Linked DNA regions of Caldimonas thermodepolymerans. The main gene of each other region encodes a partner of the protein of the gene in region 3 in a complex. Links are inferred from orthologs where the notes say so. Each region holds a gene or a part of one and is shown on either strand. Other genes may lie near its edges.

The links.
Region 1: the proteins of tsaD (region 3) and tsaB are in contact, whole or in part, in a solved structure (PDB 4WQ4), measured with the Escherichia coli proteins. The link is inferred for Caldimonas thermodepolymerans from one-to-one orthologs.
Region 2: the proteins of tsaD (region 3) and tsaE are in contact, whole or in part, in a crystal structure (PDB 6N9A), measured with the Thermotoga maritima proteins. The link is inferred for Caldimonas thermodepolymerans from one-to-one orthologs. Residues at the interface, in WP_004082750.1 of Thermotoga maritima: Cys10, Asp11, Arg49, His50, Leu82, Gly84, Gly135, Gly136, Glu154, Thr155, Leu156, Asp157, Asp158, Ser159, Glu162, Asp165, Lys166, Arg169, Leu170, Tyr175, Lys213, Thr214, Leu217, Tyr218, Gln221, Arg222, Asn324; in WP_004082108.1 of Thermotoga maritima: Leu37, Gly38, Lys46, Lys57, Val59, Lys60, Ser61, Thr63, Phe64, Thr65, Leu66, Met67, Val69, Pro71, Tyr82, Arg83, Leu84, Asp86, Asp88, Phe89, Asp93, Ile128, Asp130, Glu131, Arg134.

What each region holds. Positions count from the first base shown.
Region 1 is NZ_CP064338.1:678,281-681,318, reverse strand. The notes cover bases 141-3,030. They hold tsaB (tRNA (adenosine(37)-N6)-threonylcarbamoyltransferase complex dimerization subunit type 1 TsaB), read left to right. Parts: upstream 141-1,172; coding sequence 1,173-1,889; downstream 1,890-3,030. Other genes in these bases: IS481_RS03315 (uracil-DNA glycosylase), read left to right, coding at 2,350-3,030; rimI (ribosomal protein S18-alanine N-acetyltransferase), read left to right, coding at 1,886-2,353; dacB (D-alanyl-D-alanine carboxypeptidase/D-alanyl-D-alanine endopeptidase), read right to left, coding at 141-1,058. Outside these bases: more of dacB, read right to left, coding at 1-140; more of IS481_RS03315, read left to right, coding at 3,031-3,038. UniProt on the Escherichia coli protein: Required for the formation of a threonylcarbamoyl group on adenosine at position 37 (t(6)A37) in tRNAs that read codons beginning with adenine.
Region 2 is NZ_CP064338.1:1,432,376-1,435,523, reverse strand. What follows is about bases 14-3,013. They hold tsaE (tRNA (adenosine(37)-N6)-threonylcarbamoyltransferase complex ATPase subunit type 1 TsaE), read left to right. Parts: upstream 14-1,267; coding sequence 1,268-1,759; downstream 1,760-3,013. Other genes in these bases: IS481_RS06860 (N-acetylmuramoyl-L-alanine amidase), read left to right, coding at 1,756-3,013; queG (tRNA epoxyqueuosine(34) reductase QueG), read right to left, coding at 194-1,294; IS481_RS06875 (AEC family transporter), read left to right, coding at 14-206. Outside these bases: more of IS481_RS06875, read left to right, coding at 1-13; more of IS481_RS06860, read left to right, coding at 3,014-3,126; IS481_RS06855 (DedA family protein), read right to left, coding at 3,140-3,148. UniProt on the Escherichia coli protein: Required for the formation of a threonylcarbamoyl group on adenosine at position 37 (t(6)A37) in tRNAs that read codons beginning with adenine.
Region 3 is NZ_CP064338.1:2,427,041-2,430,013, reverse strand. The notes cover bases 148-2,972. They hold tsaD (tRNA (adenosine(37)-N6)-threonylcarbamoyltransferase complex transferase subunit TsaD), read left to right. Parts: upstream 148-947; coding sequence 948-1,997; downstream 1,998-2,972. Other genes in these bases: IS481_RS11365 (branched-chain amino acid ABC transporter substrate-binding protein), read left to right, coding at 2,110-2,972; IS481_RS11375 (hypothetical protein), read right to left, coding at 390-671; IS481_RS11380 (ANTAR domain-containing response regulator), read right to left, coding at 148-301. In the rest of the region: more of IS481_RS11380, read right to left, coding at 1-147; more of IS481_RS11365, read left to right, coding at 2,973-2,973.

The DNA.
Region 1 (3,038 bases), 1.7 Mb from region 3 along the record:
ATCCAGCGCCGCACCACCGCCTGGGCCGCCTGCGGCGAGCCCTGCCCGCCCACGGCCAGGCCCAGGGTCAGGAACAGCTGGCGCGCCATCGTGTTGTTGCTGAACTTGTTGATGTCGCGCACCACCTCGGCCAGCGTCGGCGAGGTGCTGACCGCCAGCGGCGCCAGCCCGGCCGGCGCGACGCCGTCGCGCACCGTGCCGCCCAGCCGCCCGCCCAGCTCGGCCCACAGCCCGGCGACCGCGCGCTGCGCGTGGGTGTCCGGCTCGACATAGGCCACCTGCCAGGTCATCTCGCCGCAAGCCGCGTTGTACGCGCCGTGGAAGGCCACCCGGCCGGGGTCGGCGAAGTCCGCCTTCAGGGCCGCGCGCCAGTCGCCGCAGGGCGCCATCAGGTCCAGCGGCACGGCCGGATCGACCGCCACGCCGGCCAGCGGCGGGTCGGCCACCACGCGCGCGATGCCGCGCGCCGCATCGGGCACGAAACCCAGCGCGAGCACGCGGTAGTTGACCAACAGGGCGTCGGGCTGCACGTTGTACGGGCGCAGCGGCTCGCCGTCGAACGCGCCGGGGTCGGCCGGCGGCACGCTGAAGGCGCTGCGGTCGAGCACGATGTCCCCGCGCACCTCGACGATGCCCAGCTGCCGCACGCGGCGCAGCAGCAGCCACAGGCGCTCGAGCACCAGGCGGGGGTCGCCCGAGCCCTTGATGTAGAGATTGCCCTGCAGCACGCCGTCCTGCACCGGGCCGTCGGCGTAGACCGGCGTGCTCCAGGTGTAGGCCGGGCCGAGCAGGTCCAGCGCCGCGTAGGTGGTGAGCAGCTTCATCAGCGAGGCCGGGTTGACGCTTGCGTCGACCCGGTGCGCCAGGCGCGGCGTGCGCCCGCCCACGTCCACCACCTGCACGGCGATCGCCTCGACCGGCACCCGCGCGCGCGCCAGCGCCGCCTGCACCGCGGGCGGCAGGTCCGCTGTCGCCGCCGCCGTCCCCACCGCGTGGCCGGCCAGGGCCACCATGCACAAGGCCCGGCAGCACCAGGCCCAGATCGAACGCATCCGCATGGGCTCATTATCCCGGCCCCGCCCGGCGGCGGCACCCGCGGGCGCATCCCCTGGCGCGGCCGTCGTCATCGCCCGGCCGCTAAACTGACTGACCTTGCACCAGACGACGACGCCGTGACCCGTTTTCCCACCCTGCTGGCCATCGAGACCGCGACCGAGAGCATGAACGTCGGCATCGCGGTCGACGGCCGCGTGCTGACCGAAGAAAGCCCGGGCGGCCCCCAGGCCTCGGCCCGGCTGCTGCCCGTGGTGCTGAACCTGCTGCAGGCCGCCGGCGGGCTGCGCGTGCAGGACCTGGACGCGATCGTCTTCGGCCGTGGGCCGGGCGCGTTCACCGGGCTGCGCACCGCCTGCGCCGTGACCCAGGGGCTGGCGCTGGGCGCCGGCAAGCCGGTGCTGCCGGTCGACACCCTGCTGGTGGTCGCCGAAGCGGCGCGCGCCGCCGACGCCGGGCAGGACGTCTGGGCCGTGCTCGACGCGCGCATGGACGAGATCTACGCCGCCCGCTACCGCCACGACGGAGGGGACTGGCACACGGTGACCCCGCCGGCGCTGTACAGCGCCGAGGCCCTGTCGCAGCGCCTGCGGCGCGACGGCGGCGACTGCGTGGCCGGCAACGCGCTGCAGGTGCATGCGCTGGAGGTCGGCACGATGGCCACGCTGCCGCATGCCGGCCCGCACGCCGCGGCGCTGCTCGAGCTGGGGCGCGCCGCCTGGCGACGCGGTGAGGCGGTCGACGCGGCGCTGGCGCTGCCGCTGTACATCCGCGACAAGGTCGCGCTGACCACCGCCGAGCGCGAGGCCCTCAAGCTCGCCAGGGAGGCCGCATGAACGCGGCGGTGCACCAGGACGAGCGCCGCCTCGTGCCGATGACGGTGGCCTCGCTCAACGAGGTGCTGCCGATCGAGCAGGCCGCCTACGAGTTCCCCTGGACGCGCGGCAACTTCATCGACTCGCTGCACGCCGGGTACGCGGCGCTGCTGCTGCGCGGCGCGGGCAACGAGCTGCTCGGCTATTTCCTCGCGATGTCCGGCGTCGACGAGATGCACCTGCTCAACCTCACCGTGGCCCCGGCCCACCAGGGGCGCGGCCATGCGCTGTACATGCTCGACGCGCTGCAGGCGCTGGCGCGCTCGCGCCATGCCGCGCAACTGTGGCTGGAGGTGCGCGTCAGCAACGCCCGCGCACGCCACCTCTACGAACGCTACGGCTTTCGCAACGTCGGCCTGCGCAAGGGGTACTATCCCGCGGCGCAGGGCCGCGAGGACGCCATCGTGATGAGCCTGAGCCTATGAGCTGGGACGAGCGCCAACTGGCCATGCTGCGGGAGATGGGCCTGACGGCCTGGACCCCGCGCGACGCCGCGCCGGCGGAGGACGCCTCGGCCGAGGCCGCCGCGCCCGAACCGCCGCCCGCGGCGCCTCCCGCGTACGCGGACGCGGAGCACGCGCCGCTTGGGGTCCAGGAAGACGGCTTCTCCTATGTCGGCGAACCCGGACCGGCCGCCCCCGAGCCGGGCCGCCGCCCCGCCGGCATCGGGCAGATGGACTGGCCCGCGCTGCGCGCCGCGGTGGCCGGCTGCACCGCCTGCAAGCTGTGCAGCAGCCGGCGCAACCCGGTGTTCGGCGTCGGCAACGAGCAGGCGCGGTGGATGATCGTCGGCGAAGCGCCCGGCGAGCAGGAGGACCGCAAGGGCGAGCCCTTCGTCGGCCCGGCCGGCAAGCTGCTCGACAACATGCTCGCCGCGATCGGGCTGACGCGCAGCGAGGCGCCGCCCGAGCGGCAGGTGTTCATCGCCAACGTGCTGAAGTGCCGCCCGCCGCAGAACCGCAACCCGCAGCCGGAAGAGATCGCGCAGTGCGAGCACTACCTGAAGCGCCAGATCGAGCTGGCGCAGCCGCGCATCATCCTCGCGATGGGACGCTTCGCGGTGCAGTCGCTGCTGCAGAGCCAGGACGCGATCGGCCGGCTGCGCGGCCG
Region 2 (3,148 bases), 990 kb from region 3 along the record:
CCGCGGTGCAGCTGCTGCGCGTGCCGCCGGCCCAGCAGCCGGTGGTGGTCGCGTTTGCCGCGTTGCCCACCGCCTCCAGCGCCTACGTGCTGGCGATGCGCATGGGCGGCAACGGGCCCTACGTCGCCGGGCTGGTCACGGTGTCCACGCTGCTCGGGATGGCCTCGATCCCGCTGTGGCTCGCGGCGCTGCGTCAGCTCGCCTGAGGTTGCGCGCGCTGCGCGAGCGCCCACTCGACGTGCTCGCGCACCAGCGCGTCGGCGTCGTCGCGGGCGGCCTGCAGGGCCTGCACGATGGCCGCAGACGGCTCATGGCGCAGCGCGTTGCCCAGCGCCACCGCGAGGTTGCGCCGCCAGCGGCGCCAGCCGATGCGCCGGATCGCGCTGCCTTCGGTGTGGCGCAGGAAGTCCGCCTCGCTCCAGGCCCACAGCTCCAGCAGGCTGCGCCCGGTGAGCGCCGGCCGGGCGTCGAAGTCGGGCAGCGTCGCGACCTGCGCGTACTTGTTCCACGGGCAGGCCAGCTGGCAGTCGTCGCAGCCGTAGATGCGGTTGCCGATCAGCGGGCGCAGCTCCGGCGGGATCGGCCCGTCATGCTCGATGGTCAGGTACGAGATGCAGCGCCTCGCATCCAGCCGGTACGGCGCGACGATGGCCTGCGTGGGGCACGCCTGCAGGCAGGCCGTGCACGAGCCGCAGTGGGCCGTGGTCGCTGCGGAGGCCGGCAGCGCGAGGTCAACGTAGATCTCGCCGAGGAAGAACATCGAACCCGCCTCGCGGTGCAGCGCCAGCGTGTGCTTGCCGCGCCAGCCGAGGCCGCTGCGGCTGGCCAGCTCCACCTCCAGCACGGGGGCCGAGTCGGTGAACACGCGGTGACCGAACGGCCCGAGCCGCCCGGCGATGCGGTCGGCCAGCTTCTGCAGGCGCTGGCGCAGCACCTTGTGGTAGTCGCGCCCGCGGGCGTAGATCGACACCACCGCCTCGCCGGGGCGCTGCAGGCGCGCGAGCTCGACGGCCTGCCAGCCGGACGGGGTGCCGCGCGGCAGGTAGTCCATGCGCGCGGTGATCACGCTGACGGTGCCCGGCACCAGCTCCGCGGGGCGCGCGCGCTTGAGGCCATGGGCCGCCATGTAGTCCATCGAGCCGTGAAACCCTGCGGCCAGCCATGCCAGCAGACCGGGCTCTGCCTCGCGCAGGTCGACGCCCGACACCCCGATCTGTGAGAATCCGAGCTCATGCGCCCACTGGCGGATGTCGTCCAGCAGGGCCGCATGATCGACGACCTTGGATTGATGCATTCACCGATTCTAGGAACCCGGCAGCTGCAGTGGCGTGACGAGGACGACTGCGCGGCCTTTGCGCGCGCGCTCGCCGTCCGGCCGGAGATCCGCAACGCCTTCATCGAGCTGCGCGGCGCGCTCGGGGCCGGCAAGACCACCTTCGTGCGGCACCTGCTGCGCGCGCTGGGCGCGACCGGCCGCATCAAGAGCCCGACCTACGCGGTGATGGAGCCTTACGAACTGCCCTCGCTGCAGGCCTGGCACTTCGACTTCTACCGCTTCGACGACCCGCGCGAATGGGAAGACGCGGGCCTGCGCGACATCTTCGCCGGCCCGGGACTGAAGCTGGCCGAATGGCCCGAACAGGTGGGCGACCTGCTGCCGGCGCCGGACCTGCGCATGGAACTTCTGGTGGGCGACCGCGACGAACGCCACGTGACCCTGACTGCCCTGACTCCCGCCGGAGCCGCGTTGCTGCCATGACGACGAGGCCGACGCTCAAGCGCCGCACGTTCCTGCACGGCGCCGGCAGCCTGGTGCTGCTGCTGACCGCCCCCCGGATCGCCCACGGCGCGACCATCGTGGCCGTGCGCGTCTGGCCCGCAACCGACTACACCCGCGTCACGCTCGAGAGCGACACCCAGCTGGCCGCGCGCCACTTCGTGATCGCCGACCCGCACCGGGTCGTGATCGACATCGACGGCCTGGAGCTGAGCCCGACGCTGCGCGACATCGTCGGCAAGGTGCAGCCCGACGACCCGCACATCGCCGGCGTGCGCGTGGGCCAGAACCAGCCGCGCGTGGTGCGCCTGGTGATCGACCTGAAGCAGGCCGTCACGCCGCAGGTGTTCACGCTGGCGCCGGTGGCCGACTACCAGCACCGCCTGGTGTTCGACCTCTACCCGCTGGTGCCGCCGGACCCGCTGCTGGCGCTGATCCGCGAGAAGGAGCAGGCCGAGAAGCAGGCCCGCGCCGCGATGGAGGATGCCCTGGGCGACTTCATCAATCGCATGGAGCGCGCCCCGGCCCCCCCGCCCGTGGCCGCCGCCCCGGCGCCGGCGCCCGAGGTGCCGACCCCGGCGCCCGCTGCGCCGATCACGCGCAAGAGCGAGGTCGACCCCGGCACGCTGAAGAAGATCGACCGCCTGATCATCGTCGCGCTCGACCCCGGCCACGGCGGCGAGGACCCGGGCGCGATCGGCCCGAGCGGCCTGAAGGAAAAGGACGTGGTGCTGGCGATCGCGCGCAAGCTGCGCGACCGCATCAACGCCGAGCCCAACATGCGCGCGATGATGACCCGCGACGCGGACTTCTTCGTGCCGCTGCACCAGCGCGTGCAGAAGGCCAGGCGGGTGCAGGCCGACCTGTTCATCTCGATCCACGCCGACGCCTTCATCACGCCCAAGGCGCGCGGCGCCTCGGTCTACGCGCTGTCCGAGCGCGGCGCCACCAGCACCGCGGCACGCTGGATCGCCAACAAGGAGAACGCGGCCGACCTGGTCGGCGGCGTCAACATCAAGCACACCGACCAGCACGTGGTGCGCGCGCTGCTGGACATGTCCACCACCGCGCAGATCAACGACAGCCTGCGCATCGGCAGCGAGGTGCTCGGCCAGATCGGCCGGGTCGGCCGGCTGCACAAGAAGCAGGTCGAGCAGGCCGGCTTCGCGGTGCTCAAGGCCCCGGACATCCCCTCCATCCTGGTCGAGACCGCCTTCATCTCGAACCCGGAGGAAGAGGCCAAGCTGCGCAGCGCCGCCTACCAGGACCAGCTGGTCGACGCGATGATGACCGGCATCAAGCGCTACTTCTCGAAGAACCCGCCGCTGGCGCGCAACCGGCAGATCTGAGGCGCCGCGGTGCTCAGGCCTG
Region 3 (2,973 bases):
TGAACAGCACGATGGGGCGCCGCGCGTCGCGGGTGGCCACCACCACGTGTTCCAGCGTGTCGCGCGCCTGGCTTTCGGCGTCGACGATGATCATGTCCGGCTGGATCTGCGCCAGGCGGTCGGGCAGGAAGACGTCGGCCGGCAGCACCGCGACGACGTCGTAGCCGCCTTGCAGCAGGCCGATGCGCAGGCTGCGCGAGCGCTCGGCCTCCCATCCGGCTTCGACATCCGACGGGTCCGGATTGAGGGTCTCGGGCGCGACGATGACGATGCGCAAAGATGATGCAGGAGTCGGGGCCATGCCGGTGGGGGCAGCAACATCCAGGCCAGCGCGGCCAACGAAAACGCCGGCCTCGAGGGCCGGCGTCGTGCAGGGGGCAGGAGCGCGGTCAGGCCTGGCGGCGCGGGCCGGTGCCGCCCAGCGTGCGGCGGATCCAGTCCATCACCAGCAGGGTGCGCGGCGTCTGGGCGTGCTCGCGCTCGACCAGCACGCCGCTGGCCTGCAGGTAGGCGAGGAAACGTCGGACCGCGTCGCGGCCCAGCCCGCTGACACGCAGCAGCTGGCCGAGGGGAACAAAGCCTTGCGACATCTGGTGCAGCATCCGCTGGTAGGCGGTGCGCTGGTAGCTTGCCGGCAGCTCGGGCCAGCCAGAGAGCTTGTATTCCTTCATGGCTCCAACGACTCCGGGTGTTCGTGCACCTCGTGTAGTTATTCCATTCATGGGGACCCGCAGCCTACCGGGGGGCGGATCGCCTGCAAAGGGGAAACGGGCGTACTTTGGTACAAACCCTGGATTCGAGATGTGACAAAACGCTAGCTGCTGTCACATTAGGATGCAAATTCGCCCGGACTCTGAGCTGGCGCAGGAGAACGCGGTGCGGGTCCGCAGATCGCACCGGCGACCGTGCGTCCCGTCCGGGCACAGGGCGGGCGATACACTGCCGGGATGTTCGTCCTCGGTATCGAATCCTCCTGCGATGAAACCGGCGTTGCGCTCGTCAAGACGCAGGAGGCCGGCGTGCCGCGCCTGCTGGCACACGCGCTGCACAGCCAGATCGACATGCACCAGGCCTACGGCGGCGTGGTGCCGGAGCTCGCCTCGCGCGACCACATCCGCCGCGTGCTGCCGCTGACGCGCCAGGTGCTGGAACAGGCCGGCCATGCGCTGGCCGACATCGACGTCATCGCCTACACCCGAGGGCCGGGGCTGGGCGGGGCGCTGCTGGTCGGCGCCGGCGCGGCCTGTGCGCTGGCCGCCGCGCTGGGCAAGCCGGTGCTGGGCGTGCACCACCTGGAAGGGCACCTGCTGTCGCCCTTCCTGTCGGCCGATCCGCCCGAGTTCCCGTTCGTCGCGCTGCTGGTCTCGGGCGGCCACACCCAGCTGATGCGGGTCGACGGCGTGGCCGCGTACGAGCTGCTGGGCGAGACGGTCGACGACGCGGCCGGCGAGGCCTTCGACAAGTCGGCCAAGCTGCTCGGCCTGGGCTACCCGGGCGGCCCGCAGCTGTCGCGCCTGGCCGAGTTCGGCGACCCGACCGCATTCGACCTGCCGCGGCCGCTGCTGCACAGCGGCAACCTCGACTTCTCCTTCGCCGGGTTGAAGACCGCGGTGCTGACCCAGGTGCGCAAGCTCGGCACCAACGTCTGCGAGCAGGACCGCGCCAACCTGGCGGCAGCCACCCAGGCGGCCATCGTCGAGGTGCTGGTGAAGAAGTCGCTGGCGGCACTGAAGCAGACCGGGCTCAGGCGGCTGGTGGTCGCCGGCGGCGTCGGCGCCAACCGGCTGCTGCGCGAGCAGCTCGACCGTGCCTGCACACGCCGCGGCGTGCGCGTGCACTACCCGGAACTGGCGCTGTGCACCGACAACGGCGCGATGATCGCGCTGGCGGCCGCGATGCGGCTGCAGGCCGGCTGCAGCCAGGCGGTGCACGATTACGCCTTCGACGTGAAGCCGCGCTGGGACCTGGCCAGCGTGTCGGCCGCCGCCTCGGCCTGACCCCGTGATCGCGCGCATCGACCGGCCGGGCCGCTGGCGCAGGGGCATGGCGCGCCCCAGGCGCGACCCGGTCCTGGCCTGGCGCGTTGCCTCATCCAACATGACACCCTCCATGAGCTTCGTTCGTCACCTGTTCGTCCTGTGCGTCGGTCTGCTGCTGGCCTGCGCGGCCGGTGCGCAGCAACCCATTCGCCTCGCCCTGATCGAGGGGCTGTCGGGCAGCTTCGCCAACGCCGGCGAGGCAGTGCACCGCAACCTGGTGTGGGCCGCCGAGCGCGTCAACGCCCGCGGCGGCGTGAACCTGCCTGGCGGGCGCCGGCCGCTGGAGATCGTGCGTTTCGACAGCAAGGGCACGACCGAGGAGGCGCTGGCGATGTTCAAGTCGGCGATGGACCAGGGCATCGGTTTCGTGCTGCAGGGCAACAGCTCGGCCGTCGCTGCCGCGCTGATCGATGCGCTCAACAAGCACAACCAGCGCTCGCCGCAGCGCCGCGCGCTGTTCCTGAACTACTCGGCGGTGGAGCCGAGCCTGACCAACGAGCGCTGCAGCTTCTGGCACTTCCGCTTCGACGCCCATGCCGACATGCGCCTGGCCGCGCTGATGGACGTGCTGGCCGCCGACCGGACGGTCAGCAAGGTCTACCTGATCGGGCAGGACTACAGCTTCGGCCAGCATGTGGTGCGCAAGGCGCGCGAGATGCTGGCGCAGCGGCGCCCGGACCTGCAGGTGGTCGGCGAGGAACTGCACCCGATCGGCCGCATCAAGGACTTCCTGCCGTACGTGGCCAAGATCAAGGCCGCCGGCGCGCAGGCGGTGGTCACGGGCAACTGGGGCAACGACCTGACGCTGATGATCAAGGCCGCGCGCGAGGCCGGGCTGGACGCGAAGTTCTACACCTTTTACGGCAACGCGCTGGGCGCGCCGGCGGCGATCGGCGAGGCCGGGGTGGGGCGGGTGCTGGCGGTGGCCGAATGG